Regions from separate parts of the Streptomyces sp. NBC_00209 genome, predicted to be linked through region 3. Evidence: riboswitches for the same ligand, from Rfam matches in the RefSeq annotation. Region 3 holds a riboswitch; each other region holds the start of a gene.
What was found. A riboswitch is a leader RNA that binds a small molecule or an ion and turns the genes downstream of it on or off. The one in region 3 is predicted to bind cobalamin.
Positions count from the first base shown of each region.

Region 1: another riboswitch for cobalamin. It lies ahead of OG867_RS25655 (cobalamin biosynthesis protein); the one in region 3 lies ahead of OG867_RS09125 (ribonucleoside-diphosphate reductase subunit alpha).
Region 2: another riboswitch for cobalamin. It lies ahead of OG867_RS29895 (ABC transporter substrate-binding protein); the one in region 3 lies ahead of OG867_RS09125 (ribonucleoside-diphosphate reductase subunit alpha).

Region 1 covers NZ_CP108121.1:5,649,775-5,653,042, reverse strand. Annotated here, with positions in the region: gene OG867_RS25665 (anion permease) at 1-790, shown strand, start outside; gene OG867_RS25660 (hypothetical protein) at 824-1,057, shown strand; cobalamin riboswitch at 1,204-1,333, shown strand; gene OG867_RS25655 (cobalamin biosynthesis protein) at 1,456-2,484, shown strand; gene OG867_RS25650 (cobyric acid synthase) at 2,481-3,268, shown strand, end outside.
Region 2 covers NZ_CP108121.1:6,613,086-6,616,353, forward strand. Annotated here, with positions in the region: gene OG867_RS29890 (beta-ketoacyl-[acyl-carrier-protein] synthase family protein) at 1-956, shown strand, start outside; cobalamin riboswitch at 993-1,180, shown strand; gene OG867_RS29895 (ABC transporter substrate-binding protein) at 1,240-2,280, shown strand; gene OG867_RS29900 (FecCD family ABC transporter permease) at 2,409-3,268, shown strand, end outside.
Region 3 covers NZ_CP108121.1:2,092,265-2,095,532, reverse strand. Annotated here, with positions in the region: gene OG867_RS09125 (ribonucleoside-diphosphate reductase subunit alpha) at 1-1,449, opposite strand, end outside; cobalamin riboswitch at 1,589-1,721, opposite strand; gene mctP (monocarboxylate uptake permease MctP) at 1,780-3,268, opposite strand, start outside.

The DNA of each region.
Region 1 (3,268 bases), 3.6 Mb from region 3:
CGGGAAGATCCGCAACGACGCCCAGGAGAAGGCGACCGCCAAGGGCTACCGGGCGGGGCAGATCGCCTCGGCCGGGCTCGTCTCGCTCGCCCACGGCACCAACGACGCGCAGAAGACGATGGGCATCATCACCCTGGCCCTGGTCACCGGCGGCGTCCTCTCCCCCGGCTCCAACCCGCCGGTCTGGGTCATCGTCAGCGCCGGTCTGGCCATCGCGCTCGGCACGTACCTCGGCGGCTGGCGCATCATCCGCACCATGGGCAGCGGCCTGACCGAGCTGAAGCCCCCGCAGGGCTTCGCCGCCCAGACCAGCGCGGCCACCGTCATCCTGGCCTCCTCGCACCTCGGCTTCTCCCTCTCCACCACGCAGTCCTGCTCCGGGGCCGTGATGGGCGCGGGCCTCGGCCGCAAGGGGGGTGTGGTCCGCTGGTCCACCGCCACCCGGATGTTCGTCGCCTGGGGCCTGACCCTGCCGGCCGCCGGTCTGGTCGGCGCGGGCGCGGAGTTCCTGACGAAGCAGGGCACCTGGGGTGTCGTGGTCGTCGCGGCCCTCCTGATCGCCGGTTCCGGGGCGATCTGGGTGCTCTCGCGCCGCACGCCCGTCGGCCACGGCGATGTCGCACCGGGCACCGAGGCCACGGCCCCGGCCGAGCCCGCGGGTGTCGTCACCCAGGCCATCGCGGCCGTGAGCCCGCCGCCCACCGTGGCCCAGGCCCACGACCTCGCCGCCACCATCCCGGCGCCCGCCGCACCCGTCGCCGCCGATCCGGCCCGACCCGCCACGGTCTGACAGACCCCGGTACTCCGGTAAAGGACACCCCGTATGAACATCGACTGGGCAGCTCTGGGCACCGTCTTCGGCGTCTCCCTCGTCGCCACCGTCGCCCTGGTGGGGCTCTTCACGCTCGGCATCGCCGGCCTCTCCAAGCAGCCGGAACCGGCCGCGCAGGGCGGTCCGGCGGGCTCCTCGCTCCTGCTGGCGCGCGCCGGAGCGTACGTCTGCTTCGGGCTGTGCGCGGCGGCGGTCGCGTACGGCATCTATCTCATCGTCGCCTGACGCGACACCCGCCCCGTCGGGCCGGACGCACCTCGTGCGCGTCCGGCCCGACGCGCGTCCGCCTCCACCCCGCCGTCGCAGGTCAACGGCGAGTTGACGGGCGTTCGCGGGGCGTGGTGGACTGCCGGAGCCATTACGGCGACAGCAGAGGAAGCCGGTGCGAATCCGGCGCGGTCCCGCCACTGTCACCGGGGAGCGGTCCCCCACCGCACGTCACGGCCCGCGCGAGCGGGCTGGAAGACCGGGGAATCCGCCGATCCGGAAGCCAGGAGACTCTTGTCGCCGTCACGTCGAACCAGGGCGCGGACCCTGAGTGAGGACATACCGCCATGCCCGGCTGCCGTGCGCCCCTCCCCCCACAGCCTCTGTCGGCGGACTCCGGTACGGCCGGCTGAACCGTGCGTGCCGATCGCATCTACGCGTACGGCGCCACCGCCGGCCTGATCGGCGACCTGCTGCTCGGTGACCCCCGCAGGGGGCACCCGGTCGCCGCTTTCGGGCGGGCCGCCGCGGCCGTCGAGGACCGGCTCTGGCGCGACCACCGCGGCCGGGGCGCCCTGCACACCCTGATCTGCGCCGGGGGCGCCGCCGGGAGCGCGGCGCTCGCCGCCCGTGCCCTGCGCCGCCACCCCGCCGCGTCCGTGGCCCTGACCGCCGCCGCCACCTGGTCCGTCGTCGGCGGTACGTCGCTGGGGCGCGAGGCCCGGGCCATCGGCGGGGCGCTCGCCGCGGGGGACATCGAGCTGGCCCGGGAGCGGCTGCCGCACCTGTGCGGACGCGACCCGCAGGCGCTGGACGGCCCCGGGATCGCGCGCGCCGTCGTGGAGTCCGTCGCCGAGAACACCTCGGACGCCGTGGTCGGCGCCCTCGTCTGGGGCGCCCTCGCCGGTGTCCCCGGGCTCGTCGGCTTCCGCGCCGCCAACACGCTCGACGCGATGGTCGGCCACAGGTCGCCCCGCCACCTGCGGTACGGCTGGGCCTCGGCCCGCCTGGACGACCTCGCGGGCTGGCCCGGCGCCCGCCTCACCGCCCTGCTCGCCGTGGCCTCCGGCGGCCGCCCCCGGGAGGCCGTACGGGCCTGGCGGGCGGACGCCGCGCAGCACCCGAGCCCCAACGCGGGGCCGGTGGAGGCCGCGTTCGCCGGGGCGCTGGGCGTACGGCTGGGCGGGACCCTCGCCTACGGCGGGCGCGTCGAGCACCGGCCCGTGCTCAACGGGCAGGCCGGCCGGGCGGTGGAGACCGGGGACATCGAGCGCGCGGTGCGGCTCTCGCGCCGGGTGGGCGTGCTCGCCCTCGGCGTCAGCGTGGCCGCCCGGCTGGGCGCGGGGGCCCTCGCGCGCCGGATCTCAGGAGCGGGGCAGACCCCGATCGCGCGCCCGGCCCGCAGACCTCACGTATCCCGTACTGCTGGACGGAGAGCGATATGAGCGGCGGACTGCTGGTCGCCGGGACCACCTCGGACGCGGGCAAGAGCGTCGTCACGGCGGGCATCTGCCGCTGGCTGGTGCGCCGGGGCGTGAAGGTCGCCCCGTTCAAGGCGCAGAACATGTCGCTGAACTCCTTCGTCACCCGCGAGGGCGCCGAGATCGGCCGGGCCCAGGCGATGCAGGCCCAGGCCGCCCGCGTCGAACCGACCGCCCTGATGAACCCGGTGCTGCTCAAGCCCGGCGGCGACCGCTCCAGCCAGGTCGTCCTGATGGGGCGGCCGGTCGGCGAGATGAGCGCCCGCGGCTACCACGGCGGGCGGCAGGAACAGCTGCTGTCCACCGTCACGGACTGCCTGGAGCAGCTGCGGAGCACGTACGACGCGGTGATCTGCGAGGGCGCGGGCTCGCCCGCCGAGATCAACCTGCGCCGCACGGACATCGTGAACATGGGCATCGCCCGGGCCGCGCGCTTCCCGGTCGTGGTGGTCGGGGACATCGACCGGGGCGGGGTCTTCGCCTCGTTCTTCGGGACGACCGCGCTGCTCGCTCCCGAGGACCAGGAGTTGATCGCGGGGTATCTGGTCAACAAGTTCCGGGGCGACGTCTCGCTGCTGGAGCCGGGGCTCGACATGCTGCGCGACCTGACGGGCCGTCCCACGTACGGGGTGCTGCCCTTCGCGCACGGGCTCGGCATCGACGAGGAGGACGGCCTGCGGGTGTCGCTGCGCGGGACCGTACGCGAGTCGGCGGTCGCCCCGCCGCACGGCGAGGACATCCTGCGCGT
Region 2 (3,268 bases), 4.5 Mb from region 3:
ACCCGGCCGGCTGGGACGGCAGCCGGGTCGCGGTCGTCGTCGGCACCAGCAGCGGCGGCTCCGCGCACCTCACCGACCAGGCGCTGGTGCTGGAGCGGAAGGGCCCGGAGGCGACCTCGCCGGCCGGCGTCCTGCTGACCATCCCCAACATGCCCGCCGCCGAGATCGCGATCGAGATGCGGGCCACCGGCCCCAGCATGGCCCCCTGCACGGCCTGTTCGTCCGGCATCACCGCGCTCTCCGTCGCCCGCGACCTGCTGGCCACCGGGCAGTGCGACGTGGCCATCGCGGGGGCGACCGAGTCGACCGTCTTCCCGATCGCCATGACCGGCTTCGCCCGGTCCGGGGCCGCCGCCCGCGCGGACGGCGAACTGTCCCGGCTCAGCCGGCCCTTCGCCGCCGACCGGGCCGGCCTCGTCATGGGCGAGGGCGCCGCGGTCATGGTGCTGGAACGCGCCGCCGACGCGGAGGCCCGGGGCGCCGAACCCCGGGCCCTGCTCGCCGGCACCGGCGCCACCACGGACGCCCACCACCCCACCAGCCCGCACCCCGACGGCCGGATCGCCCGGGCCGCCGTCGAGGCCGCCCTGCGCGACGCGGGCTGGCGGGCCGACGAGGTGGAGCACGTCAACGCGCACGGCACCGCGACCGTACGCAACGACGCCGCCGAGGCCGCGCTGATCAGCCGGGTGTACCCGCACCGGCCACCCGTCACCGCCCCCAAGGGCGTGCTCGGGCACTGCATGGGCGCGGCCGGGGCGATCGAGGCGGGGCTGACGATTCTCACTCTCCAGCGCGGGGTCGTCCCGCCGGTCGCCAACCTGGACGCGCCCGCGCCCGGGTTCGACATCGACTGCGTCACCAAGGTGCCGCTGGTACGGCCGGTCCGCCGGGCCGTCAGCCACTCCTTCGGCTTCGGCGGGCACAACGCGGTGGTGGCCCTGCAGCGCCCATGAGCCCTGAGGGGCGGCGCTGAGCTGCGCGAACGCCCGTGGTAGCGTGCCGGAGCCAGTCGAACTCCTCGTAGGAGTCAGGGAATCCGGTGCGAATCCGGAACTGACGCGCAGCGGTGAGGGGGACGGGCGGGGCCACGGCCACTGGGAGACCCGGCGTCTCCCGGGAAGGCGTCCCGTCCGAGCGAACCCGAGTCCGAAGACCTGCTGGCGACCGCCGCCCGGGACCGGGCGGCGGACCGTACAGCGGGCCCCGCGCATGGGCCCAGAGACGCCGAGGTACCCCGTGCCGCCGATATCCGGCCCCGCCCGTTCCGCCGCCCTGCTCACCGCCGTGCTCCTGCTGCTGACGGCCTGCGGAGGGGCCCCGTCCGAAAAGGCCGACGCGTCCGGAAAGGCGGACGGCTATCCGGTCACCCTCAAGAACTGCGGGCGCACCGTCACCGTGAACGCCGCACCCCGCCGCGCGGTCTCCGTCGACCAGGGCACGACCGAGATCCTGCTCTCGCTCGGCCTCCAGGACCGGATGGCGGCCACCGCCACCTGGACCGACCCGGTGATGAAGGGTCTGGAGAAGGCCAACGCGGGCGTGAAGCGGATCGCCGACAACCGGCCCTCGTCCGAGAAGGTCCTCGACCAGGAGCCCGACTTCGTCGCCGCCGACTTCGAGTCGACCCTCGCCAAGGGCGGCGTCGCCCCGCGCGAACAGTTCGAGAAGCTGGGCGTCCCCACCTATGTCGCTCCCGCCGACTGCACGGCCAAGGACAACACCGAGGACGGCGACGGCGTCCGCACCGGCGCCCTCACCATGGACAGCGTCTACGCCGAAGTGAACGACCTGGCCCGCGTGTTCGGCGTACCCGAGCGCGGGGAGAAGCTGGTCGCGCGGCTCCGCGACCGCATCCGGAAGGCCACCGACGGCATCGACGGATCGGGCACCTCCGTCATGTACTGGTTCGCCAACTCCGCGTCCCCCTACCTGGCGGGCTGCTGCGGGGCGCCGGGCATCATCACCCGGGAGCTCGGCCTGAAGAACGTCTTCGCCGACACGCATGACGAATGGCCCCAGATCAACTGGGAGACCGTCGCCGACCGCGACCCGGACGTCCTGGTCATCGGCGACCTCACCCGCACGTCGCAGACCGCCGAGAGCGCCGCCGGGAAGATCGGCTTCCTGGAGTCCAACCCCGTCACGAAGAAGATGGACGCCGTACGCCACAAGCGCTACGTCCTGCTCAGCGGCCAGGCCATGAACCCGACCATCCGCACGGTCGAGGGCGTCGAGCTGGTGGCCGCCGGTCTGCGCGACCTCGGACTCGCGGGGTGACGGCCACCGACCGGCTCACCGCCCCAAGCGAAGAGGCCCCGCGCGAAGAGGCCCCGCGCGAAGAGGCCCCGCGCGAAAAGGCTCCGCGCGAAAAGGCCCCGGAAACCGCGCGCCCCCGGCCGCGCGGCCTGCGCGACGGCCTCCTGTGGACCGGCGGCCTCCTGCTGCTCGCCCTGTCCGTCGCCGTCGCCGTCACCATCGGACCGGCCCGGATCTCCGTCGTGGACGTCTGGTCCGCCGTCGCCGCCCACCTCGGCGTCGGCGAGGCCCGGCTCAGCCCGATCCGCGACGGCATCATCTGGAACCTGCGCATGCCGCGCACCCTGCTCGCCGCCGTCTGCGGGGCCGGCCTCGCGGTCTGCGGGACCGTCATGCAGTCCCTGCTGCGCAACCCGCTGGCCGACCCGTTCGTCCTCGGTGTCTCCTCCGGCGCGTCCACCGGCGCGGTCCTGGTCGTCGTGCTCGGCGTCGGCGGGGGAGCGGTGACGCTGCCGGCCGGGGCGTTCATCGGGGCGCTCTGCTCCTTCGCCCTGGTGATGCTGCTCAGCCACACCCTGGGCGGCTCCACCGACCGGGTCGTGCTGTCCGGGGTCGCCGCCATGCAGCTGTTCTCGGCGCTGACCTCGTTCGTCGTCATGACGGCCGCCGACGCCGAGCAGACCCGCGGGGTGCTGTTCTGGCTGCTCGGCTCGCTCGGCGGGGTCGGCTGGACCGATGTCCGGGTCTGCTCCGCCGTCCTCGCCGTCAGCCTGTTCATCTGCCTGGGCCACGCCCGTACGCTCGACGCCTTCGCCTTCGGGCAGGACGCGGCCGCCGCCCTCGGCGTGAACGTCGCACGCGTCCGGACCGTGCTGCTCTGCACGACCGCGCTGCTGACCGCCGCGCTCGTCAGCTCGGCCGGGGCCATCGGCTTCGTCGGGCTGGTCCTGCCGCACGCCGCCCGCGCCCTCACCGGCTCGGGCCACCGCAGACTGCTTCCGGTCACCGC
Region 3 (3,268 bases):
GTCCAGGCGCTCCCAGTCGATCGAGCCGCCGTCCACGAACGCGCCGAGGTTGACCGAGCCGAGGTTGCAGACGGCGGTCTCGCCGTCGTCGGTGACCTCCAGGATCTCGGTGCACAGGTTCGAGGAGTGCACGACCCTGCCCGGCTCGGCGGTCTGGTTCGCCGTGCGGTTGGAGGCGTCCTTGAACGTCATCCAGCCCTGCCCGGTCTGCGCCAGGGTCCGCATCATCCGGCCGTACAGCTCGCGGGCCGGCATGGACTTGCGGGCCAGGCCCTTCGCCTCGGCCGCCCGGTACGCGGCGTCGAAGTCGTCGCCCCACAGGTCGGTCAGCTCGGGCACGTCCGCCGGGGAGAACAGCGACCAGGTGGAGTCCGCGTCGACGCGGCGCATGAACTCGTCCGGGATCCAGTGCGCCAGGTTCAGGTTGTGCGTGCGCCGCTGGTCCTCGCCCGTGTTGTCGCGGAGCTCCAGGAACTCCTCGATGTCCGCGTGCCAGGTCTCCAGGTAGACCGCGGCGGCACCCTTGCGCCGGCCGCCCTGGTTCACGGCGGCCACGGAGGCGTCCAGCGTCTTGAGGAACGGCACGATGCCGTTGGAGTGCCCGTTGGTGCCCCGGATCAGCGAACCCCGGGCGCGGATGCGGGAGTACGAGAGGCCGATGCCGCCCGCGTGCTTCGACAGGCGGGCCACCTGGTGGTAGCGGTCGTAGATCGAGTCCAGCTCGTCCAGCGGCGAGTCCAGCAGGTAGCAGGAGGACATCTGCGGGTGGCGGGTGCCGGAGTTGAAGAGCGTCGGCGAGGACGGCAGGTAGTCCAGCCGGCTCATCAGCCCGTACAGCGCCGCGACCTCGTCCAGTGCCCGCACGGAGGTGTCCTCGGCGAGCCCGGCGGCGACCCGGAGCATGAAGTGCTGGGGGGTCTCGATGACCTGGCGGGTGATCGGGTGGCGCAGCAGGTAGCGGCTGTGCAGGGTGCGCAGCCCGAAGTACCCGAAGCGGTCGTCCGCCCCGTCCGCGAGGGACCGTTCGACCAGGGCGTCCAGGGCGGCGGCGTGCAGCGTGACGAACTCGGCGGTCCGGTCCGCGATCAGGCCCTCGCGGTGGCCCACGGCGACCGAGGCGGAGAACGCGGTGGCGCCCTGCCCGGCGGCCTCGTCCGCGATGGTCCGGGTGAGCAGCCGGGCGGCGAGGCGGGAGTAGGCGGGGTCCTCGGAGATGAGGCCCGCCGCGGCCTCGGTGGCCAGCGAGCGCAGCTCCGCCTCGTCCGACCGGGCGTTGCGGCCGCGCAGTGCGGCGGCGGCGACGCGGCCGGGGTCGGTGTCGGGCAGGTCGGCGGTGAGGTCGGTCAGGGTCCGCAGCAGTGCGGTGCCGGGGCCGTCGCTCGCGGTTCCGGTGGCTGCGGACGCGGCCGTCTTCGGTGCTGAAACCGGATCGGCTGGCGCGATGGTCACGTGGTGCTCTCCCTCGCTCGGCTCTGGGCCGGCGGGGGGCGGGGGCAGCCGGGCAGGAGCGGGCCCGGGTGGGGCGGCACTCCGTGCGGCGTCCACCGGCCCATCCACGAGGCCCGGACGTCTGGGCATCCGGTTCGGTCGAGCCGGATGCGCCGTCGGCAGGTCCTCGGACTCCACGGGTGCGCGAAAGCGCACCGATTGCACCGTTGCGGGACAGTTCCGGATTCGCACCGGATTCCCCTGCGGCGACAGCGAGCATGAGCATACATGTGGGGGCCGCCCTGCCGGGCAGCCCCCACATGTTGTGTCGCGAGGCGTAAAGGTGTGCGGTCAGTGACCGCCCGGCGCTCCCGCGGTGGCCGGCGGCAGCTTCTCCTTGACGCCCGGGTCGCCCGCGTCCGCGGTGTAGTCGCCCGGGGAGGTCTCGTCGATCCCCGCGGGCGCCTTCACGGCGTTCAGGACGAAGGTCAGGACCACGGTGACCACGACGTTCAGCACGAACGCGGTGAGGCCGATGTAGCCGATCTCACCGAGGCCCGGGATCTCCTTGGAGGACCCGCCGAAGTGCTTCTGCGTCGGGCTCGCGACCCCGTACGCGGCAGCCGTACCGTAGATCATGCCGACCGCCCAGCCGGCGAGCAGCGCCCAGCGGTGGAACCACCGGGTGAACAGGCCGCCGACCAGGGCCGGCATCGTCTGGAGGATCCAGATCCCGCCCAGCAGCTGGAAGTTGATCGCGACGGTCTTGTCCATGGTGAGGACGAAGGCGAGCGCGCCGACCTTGACCAGCAGCGAGACCAGCTTGGAGACCTTGGTCTCCTGCGCGGGCGTCGCGTCCGGCTTCAGGAAGTCCTTGTAGATGTTGCGCGTGAACAGGTTCGCCGCGGCGATCGACATGATCGCGGCCGGCACCAGGGCGCCGATGCCGATCGCGGCGAACGCCACCCCCGCGAACCAGTCGGGGAACATGTTCTCGAACAGCTGCGGGATGGCCAGCTGGCCGTTGTCCACCTTGACGCCGGCGGCGATCGCCATGAAGCCGAGCAGCGCGAGCAGGCCCAGCATCAGCGAGTACAGCGGCAGGATCGTGGTGTTGCGGCGGATCACCTCACGGCTGCGGCTGGAGAGCGTCGCCGTGATCGAGTGCGGGTACATGAACAGCGCCAGCGCGGACCCGAGCGCCAGGGTCGCGTACCCCCACTGACCGGCCGCGGCGGGTGCGAGGCCGCCCGCGCCCGCTTTGGTGAACTTGTCCTGGGCGGAGGCGAAGATGTCGTCGAAGCCGCCCAGCTTGATCGGGATGTAGATGATCGCGACGGCGATGACCAGGTAGATCAGCCCGTCCTTGACGAACGCGATCAGCGCGGGCGCTCGCAGCCCCGAGGAGTAGGTGTACGCGGCGAGCACCGCGAACGCGATCAGCAGCGGCAGGTCCTTGACGAACCAGTTGGTGTTCTCGCCGCCGCCGACGCCCATCACGTCCAGCACCGCCTGGATGCCGACGAGCTGGAGCGCGATGTACGGCATGGTGGCGAGGATGCCGGTGACCGCGACGGCCAGCGACAGCCCCTTCGAGCCGAACCGGCCGCGGACGAAGTCCGAGGTGGTGACGTACCCGTGCTTGTGCGAGACCGACCACAGGCGCGGCAGGAAGGTGAAGATCAGCGGGTACACCAGGATGGTGTAGGGCACGGCGAAGAAGCCGGCCGCGCCCGCCGCGTAGATCGCCGCGGGCACGGCGACGAAGGTGTACGCGGTGTAGAGGTCGCCGCCGAGCAGGAACCAGGTGACCCAGGTGCCGAACGACCGTCCGCCCAGG